4 regions of the Vibrio sp. THAF190c genome follow, and region 4 is predicted to be linked to each of the others. Evidence: predicted binding sites of a transcription regulator. Region 4 holds the regulator's gene; each other region holds the start of a gene.
What was found. Region 4 encodes MetJ, which represses methionine synthesis genes. Its sites were predicted from a motif close to TTAGACNTNTANANGTCTAA; they were not measured.
Positions count from the first base shown of each region.

Region 1: metE (5-methyltetrahydropteroyltriglutamate--homocysteine S-methyltransferase) is a predicted target of MetJ. The motif match lies at 3,029-3,048, and genes of this name have one in related genera.
Region 2: metN (methionine ABC transporter ATP-binding protein MetN) is a predicted target of MetJ. The motif match lies at 2,625-2,644, and genes of this name have one in related genera.
Region 3: metK (methionine adenosyltransferase) is a predicted target of MetJ. The motif match lies at 1,920-1,939, and genes of this name have one in related genera.

Region 1 covers NZ_CP045338.1:1,245,724-1,251,607, forward strand. Annotated here, with positions in the region: gene FIV04_RS05655 (YgiQ family radical SAM protein) at 1-622, opposite strand, end outside; gene FIV04_RS05660 (hypothetical protein) at 869-1,549, shown strand; gene FIV04_RS05665 (DUF4250 domain-containing protein) at 1,711-1,911, shown strand; gene FIV04_RS05670 (LysR substrate-binding domain-containing protein) at 2,044-2,955, opposite strand; gene metE (5-methyltetrahydropteroyltriglutamate--homocysteine S-methyltransferase) at 3,225-5,540, shown strand; gene FIV04_RS05680 (GspS/AspS pilotin family protein) at 5,644-5,884, opposite strand, start outside.
Region 2 covers NZ_CP045338.1:2,537,301-2,543,184, reverse strand. Annotated here, with positions in the region: gene metQ (methionine ABC transporter substrate-binding lipoprotein MetQ) at 1-802, opposite strand, end outside; gene FIV04_RS11335 (methionine ABC transporter permease) at 828-1,505, opposite strand; gene metN (methionine ABC transporter ATP-binding protein MetN) at 1,495-2,529, opposite strand; gene gmhB (D-glycero-beta-D-manno-heptose 1,7-bisphosphate 7-phosphatase) at 2,746-3,297, shown strand; gene FIV04_RS11320 (MliC family protein) at 3,347-3,685, shown strand; gene treR (trehalose operon repressor TreR) at 3,763-4,707, shown strand; gene treB (PTS trehalose transporter subunit IIBC) at 4,901-5,884, shown strand, end outside.
Region 3 covers NZ_CP045338.1:2,835,265-2,841,148, reverse strand. Annotated here, with positions in the region: gene FIV04_RS12685 (DUF2189 domain-containing protein) at 1-318, opposite strand, end outside; gene metK (methionine adenosyltransferase) at 675-1,829, opposite strand; gene tkt (transketolase) at 2,178-4,172, shown strand; gene FIV04_RS12670 (hypothetical protein) at 4,265-4,501, opposite strand; gene epd (erythrose-4-phosphate dehydrogenase) at 4,703-5,737, shown strand.
Region 4 covers NZ_CP045338.1:3,033,453-3,039,336, forward strand. Annotated here, with positions in the region: gene metF (methylenetetrahydrofolate reductase) at 1-63, opposite strand, end outside; gene FIV04_RS13745 (bifunctional aspartate kinase/homoserine dehydrogenase II) at 341-2,752, opposite strand; gene FIV04_RS13750 (O-succinylhomoserine (thiol)-lyase) at 2,752-3,936, opposite strand; gene metJ (met regulon transcriptional regulator MetJ) at 4,146-4,466, shown strand; gene FIV04_RS13760 (malic enzyme-like NAD(P)-binding protein) at 4,647-5,884, opposite strand, start outside.

The sequences.
Region 1 (5,884 bases), 1.5 Mb from region 4:
CTTCGCCATCGGCTAGGCGGTGTGCAACTTCAACCAATGCGCGCTCTGCGTTACCAAATAGAAGGATGTCTGCTTTTGCATCGAAAAGAACAGAACGACGAACTTTGTCAGACCAGTAATCGTAGTGAGCCACGCGGCGAAGACTTGCTTCGATGCCACCTAGAACAATCGGCGTGCCTTTGTATGCTTCACGACAACGCTGCGAGTAAACCAGTGTTGCACGGTCAGGACGCTTGCCACCTTCGTTATTTGGCGTGTAAGCATCATCATGACGTAACTTACGATCAGAGGTGTAACGGTTGATCATGGAGTCCATGTTGCCCGCAGTAATGCCGAAGAATAGGTTTGGTTTGCCTAGCTTCATGAAGGCATCTTTATTGTCCCATTTTGGTTGAGCAATAATACCTACGCGAAAGCCTTGTGCTTCAAGCAAACGGCCGATGATCGCCATACCAAAGCTAGGGTGATCGACATAAGCGTCGCCCGTTACGATTATAATGTCGCAGCTGTCCCATCCAAGAGCATCCATTTCCTTTCTACTGGTTGGTAAAAAGGGAGCTGTGCCGTAGCATTCGGCCCAGTATTTTTTGTGTTCATGAATAGGAGTGATATCGCTGTACATATTTCGACCTCTGATTTTTGAGGCGGGAATTATAGCGGCATGCGCCCTGACTAGCCAGTAGAACATGCCCCTGATAGTTCTAGTGTCTTTCCCCCAATTAGCCATGTATTGCTATGTTGGGAGGAGATTCTTGGAAAGAGCATAGACCAAGGATACGAGACAGTGAGCAAATTGATGATTTTGATTAGTGTTCCAAGCAGTTTTTGATATCATTCTGCGAAAATAAGTCCATATAAGTAGATCCCAATGATCGAATCTGTATTACTTCAACTTGCGCCTATGTTATTGGGTGCACAACTCGTCCTTACGCTGATCTTAGTTAAAGGGGATATCTGCCCAGGCCAGCGTGGTCGTATTCATAAGGTATTGCCAGCAATTGGCGTACTTTGGTTGGCGGTTGCATCACTCAAGGTCGAAGCTTTCTTAGTGGTATTTGCCATCTTCTATTTCTTCTCTCAAGTTCAGACTAAGAAGACTCGTGATACTGGCCCTATCTGGGTGATGTATCTGGCTTGTGGCTTGGCACTCTCTTATGTGGGTATTCAAGCGAGCGAAAAGGCAACATTAGTTGGTCTAATCTCATCTCTGCTTCTTACAGTTCTACTAGGTAGCGCCTTCTCTCATCTATTGCTGACGATTGCACGAACACGCCTTGAGGCATTCCATCGTATTTTGCCGGTTGCTGGTATCTTGAGTGGTATGCTGGTGGTGCTGGCTACTGTGCTTGGTGTTTATTCGCTTTCTGAAGCAGTATTGGAACCTATGGTGCCGTCGCTACTGTTCAGCTTTGCCCTGTTGATTTCATCCATTGTGGTTTGGTGTTGGCATCTGTTGTTCGCGAAAACACCTGAAAAAATTCAGCTTGCTGTTGCCTTGCTGATGCTGATCGCGTCGGTTGTGGGCTTAGAGCCAATCTGGGCGCTTTAGCAATTTATGAACTTCAGCAATTTAGGCTCTACAACAATTTGGGAACTTTAGAAAGTTGCGAATTGTTCTTTGATTGAGCGAGAAATGTGATCTGTTAATAAGCGGGTTTACCATTGTCGTTCTAAACTTAAATCAGTCGATGTGTTCGTAAGGAGTACGAGATGGATTTAAGCAACGTCAAAAGCCTAGATAGCATTATTCTATTAGGGATCGTCAACGAAAAGTTACGCCTTGAATGTGATAGTTTTGAAGAGCTTGTCAGCATGTATGAAATGGATATCGAAAGCGTGGTGGGCAAACTGGATATGCTCGGCTACCAATACGATCCATTGACCAATCAATTCAAATCTTATCCGAGATAACTGCATGGCACGGTAGTGGTTTAACATGGTATCAGTTTAAAGAGCTTAAAAAGCCACAGATGATCAGTCTGTGGCTTTGTTATTTTTTGGAACTTTTAAACTGCGTCATTTATAAAAATAAGGCTTATATGGTTAGACGACTTTGATTCCATCGAGGTGACTCTTACTTTGTTGTCTTGCAGTGCTGAAGAAGGCTTGTAAGTAGCGTTTGTCTTTGTCTGAATTTCTTACCGCTGCAAACAAGCGTCGAGATAGCCCTTTCCCGAGCGGTTTGCTAGCAATCAATCCTTGTCTTGAAAACTCGCTGATTGCCCAATTCGGTAGTGCTGCCACACCTAATCCTGCAGATACCATTTGTACAAGCATCAATGTATTGTCAGCCTGTTTCCATTTCTTAGGTTCGATCCCCGCAGGTTGAAGAAAGTGCTTTACCACATCCAGGCGCTGCTTCTGAACAGGGTAGGAGAGCATCGTTAGATCGACCAAGTCTTCTGGTTGAATTGCTTTTTTCTCAGCAAGGGGACAGTTAATTGCTGTGATCAGACGCATCTCAAAATCGAACAGCGGCTCATAGTGAACTTCAGATCTAGGCTGGATATCGGAGGTGATTACTAGATCCAGTTCTCCTGCCATCAATGCCGGTAAAGGCTCGAAACCAAAGCCAGATGAGAAGTCGAGGGTCACGCTTGGCCAAGTCACTTGATACTCTTTAAGTGCTGGCATTAACCATTGAAAACAGGAGTGGCACTCAATCGCCATATGGAGCCTGCCGTTAACATCTTCCTTAAGACTGGCCAGCTCATTCTCTGCCTTTGCCAGTTTCGGTAACACTTCATCGGCCAGTCTGAGCAGTATCTCACCCTCGGAGGTGAACTTCACTGGGCGAGTTTTACGCAGAAAAAGCTGCCCACCCACGCGAGCCTCAAGATCTTTCAATTGATGCGATAACGCAGATTGCGTCAGGTGCAGTGATGTCGCGGTCGCTGTTAAAGAGCCACTATCACGCAATGTGGTCAATGTTCGCAGATGTTTGAGCTCTATCATGAGTAATCCTCATAGTTCCTAAGCTGATGTTCAATATTTCTTAATAACTACCCTACGTCGTTTTTGTGGATGTGTAAACATCTGGACGTCTAAATGTTATCGGTTTTCTCATGTGTGAATTAATGAACATGAGGTTTTCTAATAAACAAGTTGAATATTTGGAGATTGTTCACAAAGACGTTTGGCGAGATAGTTTAGCCATCCAGACGCCTTTATCGAAATTATTCAGCGTCTGACCGGATTTAAAATAGTGATTAAGGAATAGGCTCATGACAACAACGACTCATATTTTAGGCTACCCACGTATTGGCGAAAAACGAGAACTCAAGTTCGCTTTGGAAAAGTATTGGCGTGGGGAAATCGATCAAACGGAACTCAAGGCTGTCGGCAGTCAGTTGCGCGAACGTAATTGGCAAGTTCAATCGGACGCCAATTTAAGTTTTGTCACGGCTGGCGATTTCGCTTGGTACGATCACGTTCTTACTACTACGTTGCTTCTTGGTCATGTGCCAAAGCGTCATGATCAAGGTTTCCCTGATTTGGATACGCTGTTCCGTGTTGGTCGCGGTCAGTCTCAGAGCAGTTGCTGTGGTTCAAATCATAATCATGACCAAGGTGGTGCCGCGGCATCAGACATGACCAAATGGTTTAACACCAATTATCACTACATTGTGCCTGAGTTCAGCAAGGACGACTCTTTTGAGGTCAGTTGGCCGCAACTATTTGATGAGGTTAATCAAGCGATCAAGGCGGGCCATAAAGTGAAACCAGTATTGCTAGGGCCATTGTCATACCTTTACCTAGGTAAGGAAGTGGAAGAGGGGTTTGATCGTTTGAGTTTGTTGCCTCGCTTGCTAACCACATACCAGGGAATTCTGGCGAAGTTAGCGAAGTTAGGCGTCGAGTGGGTACAGATTGATGAGCCGATTCTTGCCTTGGAGTTAGAAACCAAATGGGCAGACTCATTCAAGCTTGCTTACCAAGTGATTCAGGGCGATGTAAAGCTGCTGCTAACGACCTACTTTGATTCCGTGAGCGATACGCTAGATAAGATTATCGACCTTCCGGTAAACGGCCTGCATATTGATTTGGCTGCTGCTTCTCAGCAGTTGAACGACGTGGTTGAAAAGTTACCTCAAGATTGGGTGCTTTCTGCGGGTGTCATTAATGGGCGCAACGTATGGCGCGCTGATTTAGCTGCGCAATTGGCATCGCTGCAACCTATCAAAGAGTCGTTAGGAGAGCGGCTGTGGGTGGCAAGCTCTTGTTCTCTACTGCACAGCCCGGTCGACTTAGAGCTTGAAGAGACATTAACTGAAGAGGTGAAGAGTTGGTTCGCGTTCGCCAAGCAAAAAGTGACTGAAGTGAGCTTGTTAGGTGCCGCGTTAGATGGCAATCAGAAAGCGATATTAGCCTGTGAAACTTACAGCTTACCGATTGAAGCGCGTAAGCAAGCGACTCACGTGAATAAGCCACATGTTCAAGCGAGATTGAAAACACTGACGAAAGCAATTGGTGAGCGAAGTGCACCTTATGCAGAGCGTGCGGTTCACCAGTCTGAAGTACTAGGTTTACCATTGTTACCGACAACAACGATAGGTTCTTTCCCGCAAACTGGAGAAATACGAGTTCAACGCAGTGCTTATCGCGCAGGAAAACTGAATGAAAGTGAATACAAACAAGCGCTAAAAGGGCACATTGCAGATGCCGTTAAACGCCAAGAAGCGCTTGATCTTGATGTGCTTGTTCACGGCGAAGCAGAACGTAATGACATGGTGGAGTACTTCGCTGAAAATCTAGCTGGCTTTCAAACCACCAAATTCGGTTGGGTTCAAAGTTACGGCTCTCGCTGCGTGAAGCCAGCCATCGTTGTTGCTGATATTGAGCGAGAAAAATCAATCACCGTTGAGTGGTCGACTTACGCCCAGTCGCTGACTTCAAAGCAGATGAAAGGCATGTTGACCGGGCCTGTGACAATCTTGTGTTGGACTTTTCCTCGTGAAGATATTTCCCGTAAAGAGATTGCTAACCAGTTGGCGTTTGCACTGCGTGATGAGGTGTCTGATTTGCAAGATGCGGGTATCAATATCATCCAGATTGATGAACCTGCAATCCGTGAAGGGTTGCCTTTGAAGAAAGCTGATCATGCGGAGTATTTAGAGTGGGCTGTGGATGCGTTTAAAGTCTCTGCTGCAAGCGCGAAACCAGAAACTCAAATTCATACTCATATGTGTTACAGCGAATTTAATGAAATCATCGAGTCAGTGGCTGCGTTGGATGCCGATGTGATTACCATTGAAACGTCTCGCTCAAACATGGAGTTGCTCAAGGCGTTTGAAGAGTTCAATTATCCGAATGAAATTGGTCCTGGTGTTTATGATATTCATTCGCCAAACATTCCATCAGAGGAGTGGATTGTTGGCTTACTTAAGAAGGCTGCAGAGAAGATCCCAGCAGAGCGTTTATGGGCTAACCCAGACTGCGGCCTCAAAACCCGTAACTGGGAAGAAACCGAAGCCGCATTAGCGAACCTTGTTTCCGCGACGAAAGCATTGCGACAAGAGTGGGAAGCTGAAGAAGTGTAAGACAAGTAAAGCTAGATTAAGGGTGTATATCTGAAGCCTTAATTGCATAAAAAAGCCTCGCAATCGCGAGGCTTCTGTTATTAACATTTGCTCGAATCTCGATCTAACTACCGCTTTCGCAAGTTTGCTTGCTGATAAGCTGCTCCACCATCAATTGACCACGCGTATTACGAATCTTGATGTTGTAAGCCAAGCCCATATCTAGGTTGGCTCTTACTTCTGAGCTGGTACAGTAGCTATTCACGCTGCTTTTCAATACTTGATTAAGCGGTTTTGCGCCTTGAGCATCTTGGTTGTAGATCATCATGATTTCAATCACGGTGTTCTTCGCCAAGACACGCATC
Region 2 (5,884 bases), 500 kb from region 4:
CTTTTACTACGCCACCTTGGAAGATGTCAGACGCTGCGTTGTACACTTCTTCAGTTTGGTAAGCTTTAACGAAGTTTTGTACGTTTTCTGCGTTTAGGTTCTCTTCACGTGAAACGATTAGGTTTACGTATGGAGACTCTTTATCTTCAACGAAAACGCCATCTTTTTGTGGAGTTAGGTTGATAGAGCTTGCGTAAGTTGTGTTGATGATAGATAGCGCTACGTCATCCAGTGAACGTGGAAGTTGTGCTGCGTCTAGTTCAACGATAGTTAGGTTCTTTGGGTTACCTACGATGTCACGAACAGTTGCTAGAAGGCCAACACCATCACGTAGTTCTAGTAGACCTTGTTGCTCAAGAAGCAGTAGAGAACGACCTAGGTTTGTTGGATCGTTTGGTACCGCGATACGTGCACCGTCTTCAATTTGGTCAACAGAAGTTACTTGCTTAGAGTAACCCGCGATTGGGTAAACAAATGTATTGCCCGCAATAGTTAGCTTGTAGCCACGGTCAGCAACTTGCTGATCTAGGTACGGCTTGTGCTGGAATGCGTTGATGTCGATTGAACCATCATCCAGTGCTGCGTTTGGTGTTACGTAATCAGTGAACGTTACTAGCTCAACGTCTAGACCAAACTTCTCTTTTGCAACTTTAGCTGCTACTTCTGCTACTTGAGCTTCTGCACCTGCCATAACGCCGACTTTAACTTTTGATGTGTCGATCTCTTTCTCGCCACAACCAGATAGCACTAGTGCTGATGCCGCTGCTGCGATAGCAAGTAAACTTTTTAGGCTGAATTTCATAATAATCTCCTTTTAATACATCTTTTTATCTGTGATCAACACGGCGAACAATCGAGTCACCAATGGATTGAATGATTTGAACTAGAACAATCAGCATCACAACCGTGACAGCCATAATCGTTACATCATAGCGGTGGAAACCATAGCGAATCGCTACGTCACCAAGACCACCACCGCCCACGGTACCTGCCATTGCAGAGTAGCTCACTAGGGTCACTAGTGTGATGGTTACTGAATTGATAATAGTGGGTAACGCCTCTGGTAGCAGAACTTTTGTGATGATCTGCGTTGGCGTTGCGCCCATAGATTGTGCTGCTTCAACAAGCCCAGTTGGGACTTCCAGCAGCGCACCTTCAATAAGACGAGCCACAAATGGGATTGCGCCAATAGTTAGAGGAACAATCGCTGCTGTTGTACCGATAAAGGTACCGATCAGTAGCTTAGTTAGTGGGATGATAGCGACCATCAATACTAGGAAAGGGACAGAACGGCCCACGTTCACTATCGCGCCAAGAATTTTGTTTAGCTTAGTGTTTTCTAGCAAGCCACCTTTTTTAGTGGTGTGCAGAATAACGCCCAGTGGAATACCCACAGCAAAGCCCACGATGCCAGCAATGGCTACCATGTATAGCGTTTCCCAAGTTGCGCCAAGTAGTAGGTTTCCGTTTAGGCTCAACCAATCTGTGATCTCATTAAAGGACATAGCCAAGTACCTCTACTTTTACATTGTGTTCACGTAGGAATTCGATTGCTGCGTTGTCGTCTGCTTCTGTGCCGAAAAGTTCTGCGACCATCATGCCGAACTTCACGCCACCGGCGTAATCGAGGTCAGAGCTTAAGATGCTAACGTCGATGTTGAACTTACGAGCGATTTGAGTCATCAGCGGTGCATCAACGGTTGCACCAGTAAACTCAAGACGAACCAGAGGGTAGCTACCTTCAACGCGTGTCGTTTGTAATCTCGCTTCGTAATCTTCTGGAATAGAAAGGTCGAGTGTTGAACGAATAAATTGATGCGCCAGCTCTGTTTTAGGGTGCGCAAAGATGTCGCCAACAGTGCCTTTTTCTACCAATTCACCACCGCCGATGATCGCGACTTCATGACAGATGCTCTTTACTACGTCCATCTCGTGCGTAATCAATAGCATTGTGATGTTTAGCTTGCGGTTGATCTCTTTAAGTAGCTCAAGGATAGATTGAGTCGTAGCCGGGTCTAGTGCGCTGGTCGCTTCATCACACAGTAGCACTTTAGGGTCAGACGCCAGTGCACGAGCAATCGCAACACGCTGCTTTTGACCACCACTTAGGTTTGATGGGTAGCTGTCGCGCTTATCTGCAAGGCCAACAAGTTCAAGCAGTTGGCTTACTTTCTCTTCGATGATTGCCTTATCTGTACCAGCAAGTTCTAGCGGCAGTGCAACATTATTGAACACGGTACGAGAAGAAAGCAGGTTAAAGTGTTGGAAAATCATACCGATATTGCGTCGCGCTTCACTCAGCTCTGATTTGCTTAGCTTTGTGAGGTCTACGCCATCAACAATCACTTCACCTGAGGTTGGTGCTTCTAGCATGTTTACGCAGCGGATCAGTGTACTTTTACCTGCACCTGATGAGCCGATAACGCCAAAGATCTGACCTTGAGGGATGTGAAGGTTAATGTCTATTAAGGCATTGATTTCTTTAGTGCCTTGATAGAAAACCTTGTTGACTTGATTCACTTTAATCATAAATAAACCTGTAACGGTGAACAGAATAATATGTTGATAGTTCGTTCGATTTACAGACGATGCTATGGCGTAACGTGATCTAAGTCAATAGATATTTTTACGTCTAGACGTCTAAACGTAAAAATATCTATATCGAGCTCTGTAATTAGCAGGTGATGAAGCTACTAAAGCGTGCAATAATTAGTGATTAATAGAGAGTTGATTGAGAACCAAATTTTGTCAAAACCGGCTGTATTTTTAGATCGTGATGGCGTAATTAACGTAGACCACGGTTACGTGCATGATGAGCATGATTTCGAGTATATCGACGGCGTCTTTGAAGCGGCAAAAGCCTTCAAGGACATGGGGTACCTTTTAGTATTGGTCACCAACCAATCGGGTATCGCTCGCGGTATGTTTAGCGAAGACCGCTTTCTATCGTTAACTCAATGGATGGATTGGAACTTTGTTGACAATGGCGTCGAGCTTGACGGTATTTACTACTGTCCACATCATGCAGAGCACGGTATTGGCGAATATAAGCAAGACTGCGATTGTCGTAAGCCAAAGCCTGGAATGTTCATTTCTGCGCGCGACTTCTTGAAGATCGATATGGCGAAGTCAGTGATGATTGGCGACAAAGCGGAAGATATGATGGCAGCAGAAGCTGCGGGTGTTGGCACTAAGGTGCTCGTCAGAACTGGTAAACCAGTAACAGAAAAAGGTGAAGCCTTAGCGAGCGTGGTCCTCGATAGCATTGCAGACGTGCCTGCTTACCTGAAGCGTTAATTCAACAACAACAGTGATTGGGTTGTTCTTTTAATCGAAAGGGATGTTTATGAAGAGACAGTTTACAGTTTGTGCCTTTACGTTGGCCGCATTGATGGGATGTTCTCAATCTGCAGTGGTTGAGAAAGATATCTCTAGTGGTGAATACATGACTTATCAGTGTGAATCTGAGCGAACGTTTGATGTCGCTTACGGTGATGAGCAAGCGGTACTGCGACTTCCTGACAACCAATACCGACTCAAACAAGTGGTTGCAGCTTCTGGTACTAAGTATATTCTTGATGACGGTACCACGGAACTGATGAACGGTATTACCCTGTTTACTAAAGGCGAGCACGCCAGACTTGAGCTAGGGCGAGTTATTTACCGTAATTGCCGTATTCAATAATTTACTACTCCATGACGACAAGCGGCTTTAAAAGCAGTCACTTGTCGTTTTTTATCTAAACAACTATGTAAGACTCCATGCAAAAAAAACTCACTATACTCGATATCGCAAAGCTTTCAGGTGTTGGCAAATCAACGGTTTCTCGTGTTCTCACTAATGATCCTAAAGTAAAGCCAGAAACGCGTGAAAGAGTAGAGAGAGTGATTCAGGAGTCGGGTTATACTCCCTCTAAATCTGCACAATCGATGCGTGGCGGCAGCCAAAAAGTGGTTGGCGTGATCATCTCTCGTCTGGATTCCCCTTCAGAGAATAAAGCCGTAAGTACCATGCTCGAGGAGCTGTATCGAGCTGGCTACGATGTGGTGATCATGGAGAGTTTGTTCGATCGCGAGAAAGCCAATGAGCACCTTCAGGTTCTTAAGCAGCGTAATGTCGATGGCATTATTGTGTTTGGTTTTACCGATTGTGATATTGAAGCCATTGAATCTTGGGAACATCGCGCGGTTGTTATTGCATTAGATACCGAGAACGTCACCTCGATTAACTACGATAACCAGCAGGTGATTGGTACTGCTCTCGCGCATTTGAAAGATCAGGGTTTATCAGACATTGGCTTTATTGGTGTTGACCCTAGTGATAAATCGACCGGTGAACTGCGTCTGAATGCCTACCTTAACTGGTGTGGTGAAAACAACATTGAGCCGAATTACCAGACTGGTGCTCTACACCATGAGAGTGCTTACCAATTGGTTGATCAAGTGCTTACCTCTACGACTCAAGCGATTGCTTGTGCTAGTGATACATTGGCACTTGGCGTGATCAAGCGTCTGCAAGAGTTGCAACGTGAAGATGTAGTGGTCACCGGGGTCGGTGGCAACGATCTACTTTCATTTTTATTCCCACGTGTATTTAGTATTGATCCGGGTTATCAATCGGCGGGTGCTTTGGCTGCTAAATTATTGATATCTCAATTACTTGGCCAAACACCTATCTCTCATCACACCCAAAAACCCATTGTTTAACCCCTTATTTCTAGGGTGAACTAGGTCTATTTACTAAACTGAAGAGTGTGATCTTATTCAATTAATGGGACTGTTCCCATTTTAATTTTATAATCATGCAGGCATTATACTTACCAATCTATGGGAATGTTCCCATGAATAACAAATTCATCTGAATTTGAGTGTAGAACGAAGAGAACCAGGGTGGGGTAGTATGAGTAAGATAGCGAAGCAAGACATTACGCGTCTTATTGAGTTAGTGGGTGGTAGTGACAATATCGCAAGCGTTAGCCACTGTTTAACTCGCTTACGTTTTGTGTTGAACGACACAGATAAAGCAGACAAAGTTGAGTTGGAAAAACTGAGCTTAGTAAAAGGGTGTTTTACCAACGCAGGTCAATTCCAAGTTGTGGTTGGTACTGAGGTCGATGAGGTCTACAAGCTACTCATTGAGCAGACCGGCAAACAGGAATCGTCGAAAGATGAGGCGAAGTTGGCAGCTCGTCAAAACATGAATGTGCTAGAGCGCGGTATTTCACACCTTGCCGAAATCTTTGTACCGCTGCTTCCTGCCATTATCACTGGTGGTCTTATCCTTGGCTTTCGTAATGTCATCGGCGACATTCGTATGTTCGATGGTAAGACTTTGGTTGAGCTTAGCCAGTTTTGGGCTACGGTTCACTCCTTCCTATGGCTGATTGGTGAAGCGATCTTCTTCTTCCTACCTGTTGGCGTATGTTGGTCTACAGTGAAGAAACTGGGCGGTACACCGATTTTAGGTATCACGCTTGGTGTCACCTTGGTTTCACCACAGTTAATGAACGCCTACATGATAGGTAAAGCCGCACCAGAGGTGTGGGACTTCGGCCTGTTTGTCATTGAAAAAGTCGGTTATCAAGCACAAGTGATTCCTGCCATGCTCGCAGGTGTCGCGCTGGCCTTCATTGAGACCAACCTCAAACGCATTGTTCCGGCTTACCTATATCTAGTGGTTGTGCCATTCGTATCTATCATTCTTTCTGTAATTCTGGCTCACGCGTTCATCGGCCCATTTGGTCGTGTACTAGGTGACGGCGTTGCTTTCGCAGCTAAGGCAGCAATGACGGGCGACTTTGCGATTCTAGGTTCAACAATCTTTGGTTTCCTATACGCACCACTGGTAATTACCGGTATTCACCACACAACCAACGCAGTAGAC
Region 3 (5,884 bases), 200 kb from region 4:
TCTCTCCCAGCTAGCATCATATAAGCCGAGCGCTAAAAACGGCCCAATCAGCATGTAGACAATCAGACTCGGCATAACCACTAGGTGTGTACCTTGCCACTGAACAAGCTGAACAATCGCCACGGCAGCTGCCATAAAACATAAACCATAGAATGCACTGATCATCGGCATTCGCACTAAATCGTGAAGCGCGAGTGACAGCCAATGAAAGGGCGCAGAAATACTGACTTGGTTACACGGAATAGTGCGAGCGTATTCACTGTCACTCACCCTATTTTTGTCTTTTTTAAAATCGGATGGATTTGCAGTACGAGGCATAACTTCCCCTTAGTTAAAATAACGTCCTAAATTCAACCTCGTATGTCTTCACAGCGGCTGGCAGCGAGTCATCTTGGCTGAGCTGTTATTGAAATATCATGTCCTAGAGAGTTGTCTCGTGTTTCCTAACAGGGTGTAACCTAACCAGTTGTTGCACCAAATGTGAGCTTGATCGCCTAGGAGTACTCTAACTATTGTCACTACTGTCAAAAAACACAAATTATCCGGGGTGTTTTTGAGAGGGGTATAAGAAGAGAAGTGGACGAAATATGGTGGGGTAGTTGAGGTAACTGTATAAAAATAAAGCCCTTACTAACGAGCAAGGGCTTTTGGAAATTTTTTTGCGTAGCGTTAAATTATTTTAGGCCCGCGAAGTCAGCTAGGATTGCTGCTTTGTCTGTTGCTTCCCATGGGAACTCTTCGCGACCGAAGTGGCCGTAAGCTGCCGTCTTCTTATAGATTGGCTGAAGAAGGTTCAGCATCTCTTGAAGGCCGTATGGGCGTAGGTCGAAGTTTTGACGAACTGCTTCAATGATGATGTCATGAGATACTTTCTCAGTACCGAAAGTTTCAACCATGATAGATGTTGGATCAGCAACACCGATAGCGTAAGAAAGTTGGATTTCACAACGGTCTGCCATGCCAGCTGCAACGATGTTTTTAGCAACGTAACGAGCTGCGTAAGCTGCAGAACGGTCAACCTTTGATGGATCTTTACCAGAGAATGCACCACCACCGTGACGAGCTGCGCCGCCGTAGGTATCAACAATGATCTTACGACCAGTTAGACCACAGTCACCCATTGGGCCACCGATTACGAAACGGCCAGTTGGGTTGATGAAGAAGTTAGTGTCTTTGTTAATCCACTCAGAAGGTAGTACTGGCTTGATGATCTCTTCCATTACTGCTTCACGTAGATCAGGAGTTGTTACTGAATCACAGTGTTGCGTTGAAAGAACAACAGCGTCGATACCAACGATCTTGCCTTGGTCGTACTGGAAAGTAACTTGTGATTTCGCATCTGGGCGAAGGAAGTCTAGCTTGCCGCTTTTACGTACTTCAGCTTGTTTTTCAACAAGGCGGTGAGAGTAGGTAATTGGTGCTGGCATTAGGATTTCAGTTTCGTTTGTTGCGTAACCAAACATGATGCCTTGGTCACCTGCACCTTGCTCTTTAGGATCTGCTTTATCAACACCTTGGTTGATGTCTGGAGACTGCTTACCGATAGTGTTTAGTACTGCACAAGAGTCAGCATCAAAGCCCATATCAGAGTGAACGTAACCAATTTCACGAACTGTTTGACGAGTGATCTCTTCGATATCAACCCATGCAGACGTTGTTACTTCACCGCCAACCATAACCATGCCCGTTTTCACGTATGTCTCACAAGCAACACGTGCTTTTGGATCTTGTTCTAAGATGGCATCAAGAACAGCATCAGAGATTTGGTCTGCAATTTTATCTGGATGGCCTTCTGAAACAGATTCAGAAGTGAAAAGGTGTTTAGCCATGAGAGCTCCACTTTTAGTATTAGGTGCAAAGTTTCTATCTGCGTCGCAGCGGGCTGCGCCGAGATTAAATTCAATAAATTCTGTAGGTGTTTCTACATCTAGACGTCTATTCTAATTTTTAACGGTCGAATTACAAGCTCTTTTTTATGATATGTCATAACCAAACGATTGCTTTCTCACTTGTGCTAGTCCGTTAAAAACTAGGGAAATGTTGTAAAAGTGCGAAAACTGACCTTGAAAACCTCAGCAAAACGTTTGCAGTCGCCATAGGCGTTTGAGAGAATAACCGCGCTAATAACTAGCAATTATTTCTCATTTTTCAAATCGCTTATGCACTCAGGAGCAGACATGCCTTCTCGTAAAGATCTCGCAAATGCAATCCGCGCACTTAGTATGGACGGTGTTCAACAAGCTAATTCAGGCCACCCAGGCGCACCTATGGGGATGGCTGACATCGCTGAAGTTCTTTGGCGTGGTCACTTGAACCACAACCCAGCAAATCCAGAGTGGGCAGACCGCGACCGTTTTGTATTGTCAAACGGCCACGGCTCAATGCTAATTTACTCTCTGCTTCACCTAAGCGGTTATGAGCTATCTATCGAAGATCTTAAGAACTTCCGTCAACTGCACTCTAAGACTCCAGGTCACCCAGAGTATGGCTACGCACCAGGTATCGAAACGACAACAGGTCCTCTAGGCCAAGGCATCACTAACGCGGTTGGTATGGCGATGGCTGAGAAAGCACTTGCTGCTCAGTTCAACAAAGAAGGCCACGATATCGTTGACCACTTCACTTATGCATTCATGGGTGATGGCTGTCTGATGGAAGGTATCTCTCACGAAGCATGTTCTCTAGCAGGTACGCTAGGTCTTGGTAAGCTTATCGCTTTCTGGGATGACAACGGCATCTCTATCGATGGTGAAGTTGAAGGTTGGTTCTCTGACGACACGCCTAAGCGTTTTGAAGCATACGGCTGGCACGTAATCCCTGCAGTAGACGGTCACGATATCGAAGCGATCAACGCTGCAATCGAGGCGGCTAAAGCAGACCCTCGTCCTACGCTTATCTGTACTAAAACTATCATCGGTTTTGGTTCTCCTAACAAATCAGGCTCTCACGACTGTCACGGCGCACCACTAGGTCACGACGAGATCGCAGCAACGAAAGAAGCACTAGGCTGGGCTCACGGTCCATTTGAAGTTCCTGCAGACATCTACGCTGAGTGGGATGCAAAAGAAGCAGGTGCTGAGAAAGAAGCGGCTTGGAACGCGAAGTTTGATGCGTACGCAGCGGCTTACCCAGCAGAAGCAGCAGAGCTTAAGCGTCGTCTGAATGGCGAACTACCAGCTGAGTGGGAAGAGAAGGCAAACCAAATCATTGCTGATCTTCAAGCAAACCCTGCTGATATCGCATCACGTAAAGCATCTCAAAACGCACTAGAAGCGTTTGGTCAAATGCTTCCAGAATTTATGGGCGGCTCTGCTGACCTAGCACCTTCGAACCTAACTATGTGGTCTGGTTCTAAGTCTCTAGAAGCAAATGACTTCTCTGGTAACTACATCCACTACGGTGTACGTGAATTCGGTATGACAGCTATAATGAACGGTATCGCACTACACAGTGGTTTCGTTCCTTACGGCGCAACCTTCCTAATGTTCATGGAATACGCTCGTAACGCAATGCGTATGGCTGCTCTGATGAAAGTTCAGAACATCCAAGTTTACACACACGATTCTATCGGTCTTGGCGAAGATGGCCCAACTCACCAACCAGTTGAGCAAATGGCATCACTACGTCTAACACCGAACATGAGCACATGGCGTCCATGTGACCAGGTTGAGTCTGCAGTGGCTTGGAAACTGGCTATCGAGCGTAAAGACGCACCAACGTCTCTAATCTTCTCTCGTCAAAACCTTGCACAGCAACCTCGTGATGCAGAGCAAGTAGCGAACATCGCAAAAGGTGCTTACATCCTGAAAGACTGTGAAGGTAAGCCAGAGCTTATCCTTATCGCAACGGGTTCTGAGGTTGAGCTAGCAGTAGAAGCTGCCGCGCAACTAACGGCTGAAGGCAAAAAAGTACGCGTTGTTTCAATGCCATCTACTGATGCATTCGACAAGCAAGACGCAGCGTACCGCGAAGAAGTTCTACCATCAGACGTAACAGCACGTATCGCTATCGAAGCGGGTATTGCTGACTTCTGGTATAAGTACGTTGGCTTCGACGGTCGCATCATCGGTATGACAACATTCGGTGAATCTGCACCAGCTGGCGAACTATTCAAGATGTTCGGCTTTACTACTGAAAACGTAGTAAGCACAGCTCAAGAGCTTCTAGCTTAATGTGAGTTATCCACGAAGGCCTTATGCTGAAGTGAAAATAGAAAACCGAGCTTTGATAGCTCGGTTTTTTTATTGATTGCAACGAAAGCAGGTTACTCGAACTCACTTCCCCAGTTATCCAGCTCTTTAGTCCCACATACTTTGCATGTCACGTAGCGATCCATGTTGTAGTAGTGACCACCATTGATAATAGCGTGGGCAAACAATTTTACTTTGCCGAACCATGTTTTATCTTGGTCATAGCTGCTGGATTGGCGAACAAGTATTTCTCTGTGAGGTGTTTCTTTGTTGCACTTTCTACAAAAATGAGTCGCTGGGTATCCAGACATAACCTTTCCCTTTGGTTGAAAAACGAGAGGAAAAACAGCCGTAGAGTTTGATTAGCTCATCTTCATCATCAGTATATTGCCAGCCGACCATTGATGGCTGTTATGAATTATTTTTAGCGAGTTAGATCACTCAACTAATGCCTTTTAGGTAGGATTCGGTTATCATCTGTTGCACGAAATTTTGGTTAGATGTATGGAACTATGCTAAAAGTCGCAATCAACGGATTTGGAAGAATAGGGCGCAATGTTCTAAGAGCGCTTTATGAAAGTGGCAAAAGCCAACAAATCAAAGTCGTCGCAGTTAATGAGTTAGCACAACCTGATGCTATGGCTCATCTGCTTCAATACGACACCAGTCACGGCCGTTTCGGCAAGAAAATCTCGAACGATCAAGAGCATATTTATATTCATCATGAAAGTGGTGAAATCGATACTGTTCGTATTCTCCATTTAGCTGAAATTGACCTACTCCCTTGGCGCGATCTTGAAGTGGATATCGTGCTTGATTGTACCGGTGTGTATGGTTGCCGTGCCGATGGCCTCGCTCATATCGAAGCTGGCGCTAAAAAGGTGCTGTTCTCACACCCAGGTGCGAACGATCTCGACAACACCATTATTTATGGCGTTAATCACGACACCATCAAAGCCAGCGATCGCATTGTTTCCAATGGTTCATGTACCACCAACTGTATCGTACCTATCATCAAGGTTCTTGATGAGGCGTTTGGTATCGATTCTGGCACTATCACCACGATTCACTCGTCGATGAATGACCAGCAGGTGATTGACGCCTACCACTCGGACTTGCGTCGTACCCGTGCTGCGAGCCAATCTATTATTCCGGTTGATACCAAACTTCATAAAGGTATTGAGCGAATCTTTCCGAAATTTTCTAACAAGTTTGAAGCGATTTCTGTGCGAGTACCGACGGTTAACGTTACAGCAATGGATTTAAGTGTCACAATTAATACGAATGTGAAAGTTAATGACGTAAATCAAACCATTGTTAACGCATCTCAGTGTACATTACACAACATCGTTGACTATACTGAAGCGCCGCTCGTATCCATCGACTTTAATCACGATCCCCATAGCGCGATTGTGGATGGTACTCAAACCAGAGTGAGCAACGGCCACTTAGTAAAAATGCTAGTGTGGTGTGATAACGAATGGGGCTTTGCAAACCGAATGCTGGATACGGTACTTGCAATGCAAGCTTCTGACGGCGAGAAGTAAGGCCCGGAAGCAAATATGCGGATTATTTATTTTTAAGCTTGAAATAAATGCCAAGTATCCACATATTATGACCAGTTGAAGAATTTATAGGCTTAGCAGGGTTGCTGAGTTTCCAAAACTTTATATTTATTTAAATTTGAGAGGACA
Region 4 (5,884 bases):
GTCAGAAAGCTCAGCAATGTTCTGATTCAAAGCGTCTATATGACTTGCGTGCGTGTATCCCATCTTACTCTCCCTGTGGCCAACTCAACCACTAAAATCTCAAACCTTTAAACCGACGTTTAGACGTCTATATGTCCACAGAATGTATTGAATACGATTTAATGTCAACAGATCCATTATGAATTTTTCTCAAGTTGATCGTGAGGAATCTTCAAGTCGATAAGTGGGTCGCAAAGCAATAATAACGTACAAAAAAGGCTGAAAAACACATTGTGCTTTCAGCCTTATTTATCTTAGTGGATAGTATGCTATTTACGCTTACAAACCATCGATCTGAGTTTTAGAATAAGCTCGACATTCTATTCAAATCAGACTGAATCGCACCGGCCGTTACCTCACGTCCTGCACCAGGACCACGAATCACCAATGGGTTATCTTTGTACCACTTACTCTCAATCGCAAAGATGTTGTCACATGGCAGCAGGTTCGCCAGAGCATGCTCTTTCGATAGCGCTTCTACACCTACCGTTGCCTTACCATTCTTCTCAAGGCGTGCAACATAACGTAGTACCTTATGCTGCGATTGAGCCTTCTCTAGACGCTCAGCCAGCACTTCGCTCAATACTGATGCTTTATCAAAGAAGTCATCGACAGAGAGATCTTGCAGCTCTTCCGGTACCAAAGATTCCACTTTGACGTTCTCAGGTTCAATATCTAGACCGGATTCACGCGCGAGAATAACCAGCTTACGCATCACATCCGAGCCATCAAGGTCAGAGCGAGGGTCTGGCTCAGTTAAGCCCTGCTGCCACGCTAGGTCCACCAACTCGCTAAATGGTACTGAGCCATCAAATTGTTGGAACAGCCAAGATAGAGTGCCAGAGAAGATGCCTGATAACGCAATGATGTCATCACCACTCTCACGCAAGTCACGTACAGTATGGTTGATCGGTAAGCCTGCACCTACTGTCGCGTTGTACAACCAATGGCGGCTGATCTTCGCGAACGCGTCTTGTACCTGATGATAGTAATCACTCGATGCAGAGCCCGCGACTTTGTTGGCAGAGATTAGGTGGATACCTTGTTGAGCGATGTCCAAATACTTGTCAGCCAGTACCTTGCTCGCCGTTACATCCAATACCACCACTTCATCATAGCCTTGAATTGAACCTAACTTGGTTAACCACTCGCCGTCCGAATACTCGACTGCCTCGTCACCAAAGCGATCGACGACTGCACGAGCATCGATACCTTGTTCGTCGTACCAATAAGTTTGACTATCCACCACCGCAACCAACTCGAAGTTCATGCCGCGACGCTTTTCTAGCTCAACCTTTTGCTCAGCGAACAGTGATAGCCAGCTTGAGCCGATGTTACCCTTACCACACAGCGCAATCGCAACGCGCTTCTGAGCTTGGAACAATTGAGAGTGAATGCCTTTCACTAAGGTTTCAGTTTCCGACTTACGAACAACGGCCACTAAGCTCAAACGAGATTGAGACTCTGAGATAAACTCAACCGGTGCGCTCTTTAGCTGTTGGTAGAAACCGTAGCAGTGATTCGGGTTCTTAGTCACACCAGCACCTACCGCAGCAACCAGTGAGTAACCCTCTTTAAGTTTGATTTCCGCTTCAATCGCATGATCTTGCAGATATTCAAGCGCTCCACCCGCAATCTCTTCAGTGTAGGCGAGACGCAAACAGTTTTGGTCCGCTTGCAGCTCGTAAGCCAGTGGCTCGAGCTGAGCGCGCTTAAGCCCCTCAAGCACCTCACTCTCAAGGCGCTCAAAGTCATGGCCATGACCAAAGGTAAGCTGAATCAGTAGTACATCATCTAAAGACGTGATGATCTTTGCACCGCGTCCCGACGCCAATACACGTTCAATCTGAGTAGAGCCAGACTCAGGCTGATAGCTGCAGCGTAGGCTAAGATCCATCGCACTCTGCGCGACAGGTTGTAGAGTACGACTGTGAAGCACAGGTGCCGCCAGACGTGCAAGTTCACTCGCCTCATCTAGACGTAGCAAAGGCAACAGACATGCATCAGAAACCAACCTAGGGTCAGCACTATACACACCGGCCACATCACTCCAGATAGTCACACGATCGACTTCCGCTAATGCACCAATTACGGTTGCGGAATAGTCTGAGCCATTACGACCTAAAAGCACCGTTTCACCGACACTGTTTTGTGCCATAAATCCGGTAATCACTACGCGACAATGAGCGTGTTGGGCGAGAGACTCTTTAATCAATGCGTATGAGCGAGCGCGATCCACCTCTGGCTGAGCACCCGCTTCAGCACGCAGAAAGTCACGCGCATCTTGCGCTACCGCTTGAAGATCACTCTGACATAAAAGCGCCGCTAGTAAGCGGGACGACCACACTTCACCATGGCCTAACACAGACGCTTTTTGTGCTTCATTCAATGGTGCGGTTAACTCACCTAAAGCTGTAAACTCTCGTTGTAGGGTTGCAGTTAACTGCTCTGCTACTTCGCCCTCTAATAGTTCTGAAACCAGCTCTAGTTGGAACTGACGCAAAGATTGCAGACACTCATGAGCCAAGCGTCCATCTTTCTCCAGCGCTTCTAAAAATTCGATCAATCGGTTTGTGGTTTTGCCTGCCGCAGACACCACTACCAAATCTGTTTCACTAGAGTACTCTTTGAGAATACTCACTACACGCTGATAGCACTCAGGGTTTGCCAAACTGCTACCACCAAATTTATGCAATTGGCGAAAGTTAGCCATTAGTTGCTCTCCCCGTTATCGATGAACTGCTGTGCTTTAGCAAACGCTTGTTCAAGGTCAGCAATTAGGTCTTCTGCATCTTCAAGGCCTACCGACAGTCTTAGCAGCTGATGAGATACACCCGCTTCCGCTAGAGCCTCTTCACCCATTGCACGGTGTGTCATTGAAGCAGGGTGACAAATTAAGCTCTCAACACCGCCAAGCGATTCTGCCAATGAGAACAGCTCTAGCTCACCAACAAAGTGCTTAAGAGCCTCGAAAGAACCTGCAAATTCAAAACTCAGCATAGACCCAAAACCAGACTGCTGCTTCTTAGCAATCTCATGACCCGGATGCTCAGGCAGACTCGGGTGATAAATGGTATCAACTAATGGTTGTTTCTGTAGCGCCGTTAGAATCTCACGAGAGCTCTCTTCATGAACACGCATACGCGCACCTAGTGTACGAATACCACGTAGCGTCATGTAGCTATCAAATGGTGTCCCCGTTGCACCAATACAGTTACCCCACCAAGCCAGCTCTTCAGCGTGCTCTTCGGTTTTAGTAATCACTACGCCGCCAATCACATCTGAGTGACCATTGATGTACTTAGTCGTTGAGTGGATAACAAAGTCAGCACCAAGCTCTAGAGGCTTTTGGAACACAGGAGTCAAAAAGGTGTTATCCACCGCCACCAGCGCACCCGCCTCTTTTGCCTTGCGGCAGGTTTCTTCAATGTCGACGACACGCACCAATGGGTTTGATGGCGTTTCCAGCAAGATCAATTTAGGCTTGAGTGCGATCGCTGCATCGAATGCGGCTTGATCCGATTGATCGACAAACAGAACCTTAAAGTCACCCTTTTTTGAGCGTGTATTGAAAAGACGATAAGTACCACCGTAGCAGTCGTGTGGTGCCACGATCAGATCATCGCTACCAAGGAAAGCGGAAACCCAAAGGTTTAATGCAGAAGTACCACAGTTGGTCACAACTGCCCCCTTACCAGACTCCAATTCAAACAGGGCTGTTTCTAGCAAGCCACGGTTTGGGTTACCTGAGCGAGTGTAATCATACTTAGGCACTTCACCAAAAGCGGGAAAACCGTAGTTAGTCGACAGATAAATTGGTGGAACAACGGCATGATGTTGAGTGTCTGACTCGATACCAGTACGTACGGCGATGGTTGCTGGTTTCCGGCTGCTCATAGGTGTTTCCTTACAGGTTTTGGCGTCTGAGAATCACAGCGGCTTGTCGGGGTTTTGCGGCTGTGTTAGATATATGTTATTCACTTTACTTTCATAAGAATGAGACGTCAACACTTCTAGACGTCTATATGTCTTTGCTTATGGCGGTAAATCCCGCTAAAATCATCCCTATTAATTTAATCTAACAACTAAAGTGATGAAGGTACGCAATGGCCGACTGGAATGGTGAATACATAAGCCCATATGCTGAGCATGGAAAGAAAAGCGAACAAGTAAAGAAAATTACAGTTTCTATCCCTCTAAAAGTGTTAAAGGTTCTAACTGACGAGCGTACCCGCCGCCAGATTAACAACCTACGCCATGCAACAAACAGTGAGCTGCTATGTGAAGCCTTTCTGCATGCATATACTGGCCAGCCTCTACCAACAGATGAAGACCTGCGTAAAGACCGCCCAGACGATATCCCAGCTGAAGTGAAAAAGCTGATGACAGAGATGGGTATCGAGTTCGAAGCGTTTGACGAAGAATAATCATAACTCAGTCACTACCTTCAACATTTGATTCGCTTTAGCTGAGCCATATTGATTGCCGAAATCATCCAGGATGAATTTCAGGCATAAAAAAACCGACTCCAGATGAGTCGGTTTTTTATTATTCTCTTCGCTCTACTAAATGACGATTACGCCATCCAGTCTCTATGCCATATGCTTCTACGCCATGTAGTTTGCTGGCATCTCAATACGAGCCACACCAGAATCAACCGCTGCCTGAGCAACTGCTTTTGCCACGCGAGGCAATAGACGTGGGTCCATTGGCTTAGGAATGATGTAGCCTTTACCAAACTCAAGTGCATCAGCACCTGCTGCTTTTAGTACGTCTGCAGGTACTTCTTCTTTCGCAAGTTCACGAATCGCTTCCACTGCCGCTAGCTTCATTGCATCGTTGATTTCGCTTGCACGAACATCAAGAGCACCACGGAAGATGAATGGGAAACACAGAACGTTGTTTACTTGGTTCGGGTAATCACTACGGCCAGTACCCATGATAAGGTCGCTACGAACTTCGTGAGCAAGCTCTGGCTTGATCTCTGGATCTGGGTTAGAACACGCGAATACGATCGGCTTGTCAGCCATCAACTTCAGTGATTCTGCTGGTAGCAGGTTAGGACCCGATACACCTAGGAATAGGTCTGCACCTTCAATCACGTCTTCTAGAGTACGCTTGTCAGTGTTGTTCGCGAACAGCTGCTTGTATTCGTTCAGATCGTCACGACGAGTGTGAATCACACCTTTACGGTCCAGCATGTAGATCTTCTCACGCTGTGCGCCACACTTGATCAGCAGTTCCATACATGCAACTGCCGCTGCACCTGCACCCAAACAAACAATCTTACACTCTTCCAGCTTCTTACCTTGAAGCTCAATCGCGTTCAGCATACCCGCAGCTGTTACGATCGCAGTACCATGCTGGTCATCGTGGAATACAGGAACATCACAACGCTCGATTAGGCGGCGTTCAATTTCAAAACAGTCTGGTGCTTTGATGTCTTCTAGGTTGATGCCACCGAATGTATCGGCAATGTTCGCTACTGTATCTACGAACTCATCGATTGTGCGGTGTTTTACTTCAATATCGATAGAATCTAAACCTGCAAAACGCTTAAACAGTAGCGCTTTACCTTCCATTACTGGTTTAGAAGCAATAGGACCTAGGTTACCTAGGCCAAGAATCGCTGTACCGTTAGAGATAACTGCAACCATGTTGCCTTTACCTGTGTACTTATAAACGTTATCCACGTTCTGTGCGATTTCACGAACTGGCTCAGCCACACCTGGGCTGTAAGCAAGGGCCAGATCTTCTGCAGAATTTGCAGACTTTGTCAGTTCAACGGCAATTTTGCCAGGAATTGGGAACTCATGATAATCAAGAGCTTGCTGACGGAATTGTT